DNA from 3 places in the Pseudarthrobacter sp. 05T312 genome. Region 3 is predicted to be linked to each of the others. Evidence: riboswitches for the same ligand, from Rfam matches in the RefSeq annotation. Region 3 holds a riboswitch; each other region holds the start of a gene.
The links. Region 3 has a riboswitch for cyclic di-AMP ahead of AC1DIP_RS08365 (LysM peptidoglycan-binding domain-containing protein). Riboswitches for the same ligand answer to the same signal wherever they lie in the genome.

Region 1 (3,265 bases), on a different contig from region 3:
ACCTGTCGGGACAAGGGCCTTTTTCGACGGCCCCATTTGCGCTGGGCCTTTCCGGGCCGGTGCGCCGCCGCTAGCCTGTGCGGATGGACTGGAAACTCGAACTTGCCTTTGTCCCCGTCTCCGACGTTGACCGCGCCAAGGATTTCTACGTCAACAAGGTGGGCTTCAACGCCGACTACGACGAGCGGCCCTCGGACGACATCCGCTTCGTGCAGCTTACGCCGCCCGGTTCGGCCTGCTCCATCTGCATTGGCGAGGGGCTGACGGACGCACCTCCCGGCACCGGCGCAAACCTGCAGCTGGTGGTCAGCGACATCACGGCAGCTCAGGACTTCCTGAAGAACAACGGCGTGGATGTCAGCGACGTGGACGTCCAGGACTGGGGCCACTTCGTGTATTTCGCCGATCCGGACGGCAACAGGTGGTCTGTCCAGTACATCCCGTGGCGTAACCCCGGGGCAGGCGCGGCGCAGAGCCCTGCACCTTAAACCACTGTGGGCCGCATCCCTCGGGATGCGGCCCGCAGTCTAGGCGGTATTTCCTGCCGGGCCCCACTCCAAGGCGTACGACGGCGGGGGCCGGGACGCGTCGTCGGGCGGCCGTCAATGCTGGAAAGGCTCAGCTGAAGGTGCCGCTTCGTCGCGTTGCGGCAGGGGAGTGGTGCCTAGTACCAGTTGTGCGCCAGGTGGAAGCTCAGTGCGCCGCAGGGGGACTGGTAGCTCTTCTTGATGTAATCCAGGCCCCAGTTGATCTGGGTGCGGTAGTTGGTGAGGTAGTCCGCGCCGGAGCTGGCCATCTTCTCGGCCGGGAGGGATTGGACGATTCCGTACGCCCCGCTGCTGGGATTGGTGGCCGTGGTGGTCCAGTCGGATTCCTTGGTCCACAGGGTCTGCAGGCACTGCATCTGGTCCGGTCCCCAGCCGAACGTGGCCAGTTGGCCGGCCGCGTAGGCCTGGGCGCCCGCAGGATCGTTGACCGCGACGGCGGGTGCAGGCTCGGGTGCGGGGGCAGGGGCGGGCGCCGGTGCGGGAGCAGGCGCAGGGGCTGCCGGTGCGGGAGCGGCGGGCGCTGCTGCCGGAGCCGGTTCAGCCGCCTGCGGCGCTACGCTGATGGCTGCGGGAGCGGGGCTCTCCACCGGGTTGGAGCGGATTTCGCTCTTCTCGATGCTCATTTGGGCGTCAGCTGCTGCCGTGTTTGACTGGGTGGACGATGCCGGGGCCATGCTGCTGGTGGCCTGTCCGGCCGCGCCTACCCCGACCAGCACCGCGCACGATGCCGCAAGAACTGCGGCGCGCTGGCCGAGGGTGGTCTTCTTGGCCTGCTGCTTGGCCCTGTGTTTAGCGTGCAGGCATGATTCTGCCGTGTTTTTGGACATGATTGATCGCCTCTCACACCTGCGGAGTTAGCTGTCGGGTTCGGATGAGGGCATCCGGCCGTACGGAATGAAAATCACGTACTGGCTTAACCCCAAGGGCAGTTATTGCCCGGGACGGTGGGTCCCCCGCCTCTGCCGTTGCTCAATCGGAATCCGGGGAAGCGGCAGAGCTTGGCGTCAACCCGGGATATGCGGTCCGAACGGGGACCGCACCCAATCGACGGTACAGGAAGATTAAGCGGAAGTCACGTTTAGGTAACGGAAGTCACGGATCCAGCGCGTCGGTTTGCGGCAGCGCGAACGGAGGAGTGATGGCCTGAGGCAGTCCGGCCCGCAGGGACTTCCGGCCCGGGCCGGACTGCTTCGCTACTGGCCAGACAGGGCGTACACCGTGGTGCCGCCGATGCTCTGCGCCTGGAAATTGGCTGCCACCCACTCAGTAATCCGGGTTGCCTCATCCGAGCCGCTGGAGGAACGCATGGTTCCGCCCGCGATGAAGAAATGGATCCTTCCCTGGGACACCAGCTCCTGGAACTGCGCCAGCGTTGGGGAGGGGTCGGTGCCGTTGAAGCCGCCCACCGCCATGACCGGAAGTTCGGTTGCCAGTTGGTAACCGGCGGCGTTGTTGGAACCCACCACGGCCGCGGCCCAGGTGTAGCTTGACGCCCCGGCCTGGAGCGCGGTGACCAGGTCGGCCGACGGCGTGGGTGCACCCAGGAGCCCGCCCATGCCTCCGCTGCGGTTCCCGGCAAACCCCGTGCCGCCTTGGGTGCCTTGCTGCCGGAAGCCTTGTCCTCGTGTGCCTTGTCCCGGTGTGCCTTGGGCTGCGTTGCCCGTGCTCCCCGTGCCACTGGGGCCGAATCCGTTCCGGTTGCCCCCGGCGCCACCGGGTGCGCCGCCCGGCCCCGCACCGAACCCTGTCGTGGGTCCTGCGCTGACGATTGCCCCGCTGTGCGCCGCCGACGCCGTGGAGACGGAGTAGGCCAGCGGCCCGGCGAGCGACGCAGCAACGGCGAGCGCCGCCGTCGTCCGCTGCAGGGAGCGGCGGCCCAGGAACCGGTTGAGGCCCACTCCGGCCGCCGCGGCCAGGCCTGCTGCCAGCACCAGCCAGCGCAGCCACGGACCGTAGGCCGATGTGGTGCCCAGCAGCGAAAACGCCGTCAGGGCGGCCGCTGCCACCGCCGCCGCGAGCAGGATTGCAGCGGCCGGCTGCTGCCTGTGCTGCCACAGGAGGACAGCGCCCAGGCCGGTAAGCCCAGCAATTCCCGGCGCGAGCGCCACAGCGTAGTAGGGGTGGATGATGCCGGCCATGAAGCTGAACACCAGGCCCGTCACCAGGACCCACGAGCCCCAGGCCACCACCGACGCACGCACCGGATCCGTCCGCGGTGCCCGCCGGCCCACCCACAGCAGGCCCGCCGCAAGGATCAGGGCGGAGGGAAGCAGCCACGCTATCTGGCCCCCGAACTCGCTGTTGAACATCCGGAACAGGCCGGGGACGCCCCACCCGTTGCCGCCGCCCACGCTGCCCGTCTCGTCGCCCGTCAGCCGCCCCAACCCGTTGTAGCCAAGGGTGAGTTCCAGGATGGAGTTGTCCTGCGACCCGCCAATGTAGGGCCGCATGCCGGCAGGCGTCAGCTCCACGGCCGCGAGCCACCAGCCCGCGGAAACCACCATCGCTGCCCCCGCCGCCGCCAGCCCCAGGAGGCGCCGGCCCAGCCTGCCCGGCGCCGCGACCAGGTAGGCCACGGCGAACCCGGGAACCACCAGCAGGACCTGCAGTTGCTTGGCCAGGAAGCCTAAGCCCAGGAACACGCCGGCCAGCAGGAGCCAGCGCAACCGGCCCTCCTGGATTGCACGGAGGACCCCGTACGCGGCGGCAGTCATGAG
Region 2 (3,265 bases), on a different contig from region 3:
GTTTTGGTGACCTCGGCGCGGTGCCGTGCGGTAGCACGAGTCGTCATGAGTTCTCTCTTTCGTTTTTCCTTCGGACCGCGTGTAGGCAGGCAAAGGGGGCTGGACGCGCCGGCATCTTGGGGGTACGCCGGCGCATCCCGAACGGGGATCTGGTTTCTAGCGGAAAAGCTGTGGGCAAAGAAATAGCCCTTGGAGCGCTAAGCCCAAGAACTACTTGTTGAGGTGGTAGTACGAAGAGGTACCGGTGGCTGCGGGCGAGTGCAGCAGCGTGCCCTGGGAGGGGTTAAGCGCGCTGATCATCATGCCGTTGCCGACGTAGATGCCTACGTGCGCGCCACCATTCTGGACAACGAGGTCGCCCGGCTGCGGGGTGGAGGTGGGGGTCATGATGCTCCACGCGTTGGTGCGGGGGATGCTGATCCCGGCCTGCGCGTAGACCCACTGGACGAACCCGGAGCAGTCCCAGCCGGTGACCGGGCTGGTGCCGCCCCACACGTAGGCGTGGCCGATGCCGGTGTAGGCGATGGCTGCAATGCCGGAGGTTGCGGCGGACACAGTCTCGGCGGCCTTGGCGGCGGGAGCGGCGTCCTGGCCTGCGGTCGCGGTGGCGGCGCGCTCGGCTGGTGCGGTGGACTGGGGACGCACCGCTTCGACCTTCGGAGCGGCGGTGGTCTTGACGACCGGGCGCTCGAAGGAAACCGTCGCCGTGGGGGCAGCGGTGACGGCCAGTGCAGTCTGTGCCGAGCCGGATTCGGTGGATGCAGAGACACCGGCGGTGGTGTCAGCTGCGTTTGCCGGCAGGCCCATGCTCAGGATGAGGCCCGATGCGGCTGCCACTACGGCAGCCTGGCGGCCTACGGTCCCGGCATTTGCACTCACGGCCCTGGACACGGCGTCCAAGGGGCTGGTGCGAACCGTTTGCGCACGGTGGCGCGCAGAATGATGGCGTGAAGACACGAAGGTAGCCTCTCCCAATGCCTGCGAGGTGAGCTGTCGGATTCGGATGGGAGTCACCCGGCCACACTGCTTCCTGGGAAGCTCGTGACTTAACCCCAAGGCCTTCTGGAGAGAAGGCCAAAATTGGTTCCCCCGCCCCTGCCAGACGATGAAATGCGAACGGACCTTGAGCGGTGGCAGAGTTAGGCAATCCACTCAAGAGCGTCAACTTCGGAAAAGTTGACGCGAGTTAGACGGTACAGCAGTTTTGTTTCAATGTCACATTCAGGTCACGGCAGGTCACTGCGATCTGAGAGTGAGCAATCATTCGGTTACAGCCAGCCCATGGGATCGACCACTTCGCCGTTGACCTGCACCTCGAAGTGCAGGTGGCAGCCGGTGGAGGCACCCGTAGTGCCGCTGAGTGCCACGACTTCTCCACGGGAGACCGTCTGGCCCACCTTGACGTTGAAGGACGACAGGTGGTTGTACGTGGTTTCCAGCCCGTTGCCATGGTCGATGACCACCCGGTTTCCGCCGCCGAACTGGTGCCAGCCCGCGAAGGTAACGGTGCCGGTCGCAGCGGCCAGGACGGACGTCCCGCATTGCGCCACGAAGTCCTGGCCTCGGTGGAAGTCGCCGGAGCCGCCGGTAATCGGGCTCACCCGGTATCCGAACGGTGAGGCGGTGGTGAGGGTGGCAAGTGGTGCAGCCAGGGTGCCGGCCGACGCGGCCCGGGTGACCGAGCCCGCTGACTGGGCGCTCAGGAGCTGCTTGAGCTTCCCGTCGGGGTCAGCCTGGGTCACCACGGCCGAGCGGCTGAAGTCGATCTGGGCGCCAATATCGGCGGAAATCTGCGGCTGCGGACTGACGGAGGATGCCGCCAGGGGCGCGTTGCCGGACGCATCAGTGGCCATGACCGGGCTGGTGGCGGGCACTGTGACCGTCAGCACCAGGCCGGTGGCGGCCAGGGCGATTCCGGCCTTCTGGCCGATCCCGCTTGCGGCGGCGAATTCCGTTACCTGCCGCAGGGGCCCCCGGCGGCGGCGCGCGTCGCGATGCAGATCGCGGGGGCGCTCCGCTGCTGCGTCTTCGACAACCCGGGGTGCCGAAGGGGGGCTGGCTGCGCGGCGGCGCCCCCTGGAGGTCTGCGTGGTCAAGAAGGGTTCCTCTCTGGAAAAGCCTGCGGAGTTAGCTGTCGGATTCGGGTCAGAGAGATCAAGGACCCGGCCCGTCACGGCAAGCTTCTGCACAGGGGTATTCCCGGAAGAATCCTTCACTGGAGAGGCTTGCTGCTGACGGACTTCACCCCAAGGCAGTCCCCCGCTGCCGCTTGTGGTTCCCCCGCCTCTGCCAGTAACAACTCGTGCACCCGATCCGCTGGCAGAGCTCGGCTCCGGATCGGGTAACGCTTAAGTATCAACGAATGGTTCCACTATAGGGCCTTAAGACCCTAGGTAACAATTCCGTTATCTTTGCTTGGAAGTGCCTCGTCGGGGTACAAGGCCGGGCGTCAGGCCTGGGCCACGGCAACGAAAACGTGGGCGGCGACCTCGGGCGGCAGCTCCAGTGCGCCCTCGATGCCAGAGACCCGCACGGAGATGTAATCACCCACGCGTTCCAGCGCCACGGCGGCACCGGGCCGGATTCCGCCTTCGTCAAGTTGCGCCAGCAGTTCCGGTTCCACCTGGATTGGTTCAGCGAGCCGGCTGATGGTGACAACAGAGGCCGGAGCATAGCCCTTCATGGCCTCGACCAGGCTGATGGCCCCGTCGGCGCCACCGCGGGCAGGCTGTCCACCCAAAGCGGCGAGCCCGGGGATGGGGTTGCCGTAGGGCGATTCGGTGGGGTGGTCCAGCATCTCGTAAATGCGCCGCTCAACCCGCTCGCTCATGACATGTTCCCAGCGGCAGGCTTCGTCATGCACGTAGGCCCAGTCCAGGCCGATGACGTCGGCCAGCAGGCGTTCGGCCAGCCGGTGCTTGCGCATGACCTCGGTGGCCCGCTTGCGGCCGGTGTCCGTAAGTTCCAGGTGCCGGTCACCGGAGACGACCACGAGCCCGTCGCGCTCCATCCTGCCGATGGTCTGGGACACGGTAGGACCGGAGTGGCGCAGGCGCTCGGCAATACGGGCCCGGAGGGCGACGATGTTTTCTTCCTCAAGCTCCAGGATGGTCCTGAGGTACATCTCCGTAGTGTCGATCAGATCCGTCATCCAGCTCAGCTCCTCGAGCGCAGTACCTTGCGTTGTCCCACCGTATCGCCTCTTCCCGCGAGGTAGTTCGGGGGCCAGCTTAGCCTATTTTGAGTTTGTCCGAATAGCCGCGCT
Region 3 (3,265 bases):
AGCGGGCAGCCACCTGCGCGTTGGCAGCTTCCAGTACGCGCGCGCAACCGAAAACATGGACCTCCTGAAGCGCCTGGCGGACCATGCCATCAGCAGGCACTACCCGCATGCGGCCGGTGCCGCCAACCCCTACCTTGCGCTGTTCGCCGCGGTCGTTTCCGCCCAGGCAGAGCTCATCGCCCGGTGGATGCTCGTCGGCTTCGTGCACGGGGTCATGAATACGGACAACATGACCATCTCGGGGGAGACCATCGATTACGGGCCCTGCGCGTTTATGGACGCCTTCAACCCCGCCGCCGTCTACAGTTCCATCGACGTCGGCGGACGCTATGCCTATGCCAACCAGCCGGTCCTGGCCGAATGGAACCTGGCCAGGCTCGCCGAGGCCATGCTGCCGCTGATTGACCAGGACCCGGAGAAAGCCGTGGCCCCGGCAGTGGAGGTCCTGGGCGGTTTCCGGGGCCAGTACAGCAAGGCCTGGACCCGCGGAATGACGGCCAAGCTGGGCCTGGACAGCGCCGATGAAAACGGCGTTGCCGGGGCCCTGGTGGATGATGTCCTCGACATCCTCAAGGACGGACCCGTGGACTACACCCTGTTCTTCCGCAACCTGGGTAAAGCCGCCCGTGGGGACCGCCGGCCCGTGCGCGGCATGGTCCCTGACCTTGCCGCCCTCGATTCCTGGCTGGTGCGGTGGCACGAGCTCAAGCCGGCCGCGGAGCTGATGGACAGCGTGAATCCCGCGTACATTCCCCGGAATCACCTTGTGGAGGAGGCGCTGTCGGCAGCAACCGGCGGGGACCGGGGGCCGTTGCAGCAACTGCTGGCGGCTGTCAGCGACCCCTTCAATGAACGGCCCGGCCTCGAACGCTATCTTCAAGGGCCCCCTGAGGACTTCGGCAGCTACATGACGTTTTGCGGGACCTGACCGCGGCGGCCCGTCGAGTGCTTTAACGGCAGGAGGGTGGCAGCCGGTTTCCCGGCTGCCACCCTCCCACAATGGTCGGCACCGCCAAGCGGGCCGGACCGGCGAAGACTAGGCTACGCGCACTGCGGAGTACCCGCCGAGCCAGCTGATGGAGTGCACCTCCGTGTCGAAGCCGTTGACGCCGCCGCTGACAACCTGGCCGTTGCCTGCGTAAACGCCCACGTGGCCGGAGGTGATGATCAGGTCACCGGGGGCGGGAGCGCCCACCACCGTGCCGTACTGGAAGAACTGGGTGGGGGCCAGGTCGCCTACGGACTTGCCGACCGAGCGCAGTGCCTTCTCAACCATTGCGGTGCAGTCCTGCTGGACGCCCAGCTGGCTGTAGGCCGAGGCGAGGATCGCGGCTCCGGTGCCCGAGCCGGTAGTGGAAGCTACAGGCGTGGCGGAGGCGTAGGACATGTTCATGCCGGTGTTGGCCGGTGCGGTGGCGGCTGCCGCCTGCACGGGTGCTGCAGCAGGGGCCGGTGCCGGCGCTGCGGTGTAGCCGGCGCCGGGAATCTGGATCTGGTCGCCCGGGTAAATGACCGAGGAAAGGCCCAGGCCGTTGGCGGACAGGACGTCATTGAGGTTGACGCCGTACGCCGCGGCAATGGCGCCGAGGGTGTCGCCGGAAACGACGGTGTGGACATTCCCTGCTGCAGCGGCAGGGGCTGCAGCCGGTGCCGGGGCGGTGGCCTGCACGCTGGTCTGTTCAGTGGTGTCCGGTGCGGTTACACCAGCGTGCGCCGGGGCGCCGACGCCGAACGCAATGCCGGACGCTGCTGCCACAGCAAGCGCCGGGCGGCCCAGTGAGCGGGCCTGCGACTTGGCGGTTACGGCGAGGCCCTCGAGCACAATGGAGCGGGCCGGAGTCGCGCGGTGACGGGCTGGAATGGAATTTTTTGACACGGTTGATCGCCTCTCCCATGCCTGCGGGGTGAGCTGTCGGGTTCGGGCTGGAGATACCCGGCCGGAAGCGGCCCCGCGATGGAGGGAGGCGCTTTCGACTTAACCCCTAGGCCACATGTGGCCGTGGAAACTTGGTTCCCCCGTCCCTGCCAACTGGAGCGGTTGGATCCCATGGTCAGCGGCAGGGCTCGGCATACTGACGGGAATGTCCCGTCTGGGAGGGACACCTGACGACCCTAACCCATGTGCACGCCGATTGTCACATTTAGATAACATACGAGGCTGCCCTCTCGAATTGCGCAAACGTGTGGACGATAAGCCTGCCTGCGGTCTGACCTCGGCTGATGCCAGCGCCGCCGTTCACGGTAACAATGTGGAAACGGCTTCCTGTGTGACCCACCAATCCGCCGGTAAGCTTCGGGACTATGCCCCTGTTCGTGACCACCGCCAGGTTCCCTTTGCTCGGGAGCCTGGTGGCTGTTGCCCTGGCCGCCACCGTTGTCCTTCCGGCCGCTGCCGACGACCCGCCTCCGCCCGGCGGGTACCCCTCTTGGGCAGACGTGCAGGCGGCCCAGTCCTCGGAAGCTTCGAAGGCAGCGGAGATCACCACCATCAACGGGCTGCTGTCCGGCCTTGAGGCAAAGTCTGCGGCGGCAGGGGAAGCGGCCGTCCGCTCGGCGGCCGGGTATGCTGCCGCCGCCGCCGGGCTGCAGGCAGCTTCTTCCCGCCTGGAAACACTGTCCGGCCGGGCCGCCCAGGTCAACGCGGAGTTGGCGCGGTACCGGAAAGACCTCGGCGCCTTGGCAGTCGAGTCCTACAAGACCGGCGGAACCAACGCAGGGTTCTTCGTGGCGCTGGATGCCTTGGGAACCAACAGTGTCCAGGGACTCAACCTGGTAAAGCTCGTGGGGGACAAGACTGCGGCCCTGGTCGCTAAGGCGGCGGCTGCGGAAAAGACCGCCGCCGCCCTTGCCGACCAGGAAAAGGTTGCCAGGAGCGAGCAGGAGCGGCTTTCCGCGGAGGCGAAGGCAACGTTGGATTCCGCCCGCGCGGCCCAGGATTCGCTGGCCCGGCAAGTCGCGGAGGGACAGCGGCATGGCGGCGAACTGACAGCCCAGCTCGCAGCCCTGAAGGGCACGACGGCGGCCCTTGAGGGTGAGTACCGCCAGGGCCAGGCGGCGCAGGCAGCCTACGAGGCGGCCCAGGCGGCCAAGCGCGCCGCCGCGGAGGAGCAGGCACGGCAGCAGGCGGAGGCGGCGGCCAGGGCTGCCGCCGCGGCGGCGCAGCAGCCGAAGGCGCCAGCGCCCGCAGCAAACCCTGCCCCGGCGGGTCCTGACCAGCCCGGCGGTGTCCAACCCGTTCCGGCCCCGCTTCCCGCCGTCGATCCCG

Region 1: another riboswitch for cyclic di-AMP. It lies ahead of AC1DIP_RS18190 (aggregation-promoting factor C-terminal-like domain-containing protein); the one in region 3 lies ahead of AC1DIP_RS08365 (LysM peptidoglycan-binding domain-containing protein).
Region 2: another riboswitch for cyclic di-AMP. It lies ahead of AC1DIP_RS12820 (peptidoglycan DD-metalloendopeptidase family protein); the one in region 3 lies ahead of AC1DIP_RS08365 (LysM peptidoglycan-binding domain-containing protein).

What each region holds. Positions count from the first base shown of each region.
Region 1 is NZ_JBFTLY010000018.1:83,001-86,265, reverse strand. Features, by position in the region: gene AC1DIP_RS18195 (VOC family protein) at 84-488, shown strand; gene AC1DIP_RS18190 (aggregation-promoting factor C-terminal-like domain-containing protein) at 665-1,375, opposite strand; cyclic di-AMP (ydaO/yuaA leader) riboswitch at 1,381-1,544, opposite strand; gene AC1DIP_RS18185 (ArnT family glycosyltransferase) at 1,742-3,265, opposite strand, start outside.
Region 2 is NZ_JBFTLY010000008.1:135,989-139,253, forward strand. Features, by position in the region: gene AC1DIP_RS12810 (NlpC/P60 family protein) at 1-47, opposite strand, end outside; gene AC1DIP_RS12815 (NlpC/P60 family protein) at 211-891, opposite strand; cyclic di-AMP (ydaO/yuaA leader) riboswitch at 962-1,140, opposite strand; gene AC1DIP_RS12820 (peptidoglycan DD-metalloendopeptidase family protein) at 1,269-2,096, opposite strand; cyclic di-AMP (ydaO/yuaA leader) riboswitch at 2,101-2,301, opposite strand; gene AC1DIP_RS12825 (iron-dependent transcriptional repressor DtxR) at 2,450-3,151, opposite strand.
Region 3 is NZ_JBFTLY010000004.1:144,033-147,297, reverse strand. Features, by position in the region: gene AC1DIP_RS08370 (protein adenylyltransferase SelO) at 1-928, shown strand, start outside; gene AC1DIP_RS08365 (LysM peptidoglycan-binding domain-containing protein) at 1,037-1,876, opposite strand; cyclic di-AMP (ydaO/yuaA leader) riboswitch at 1,880-2,050, opposite strand; gene AC1DIP_RS08360 (aggregation-promoting factor C-terminal-like domain-containing protein) at 2,302-3,265, shown strand, end outside.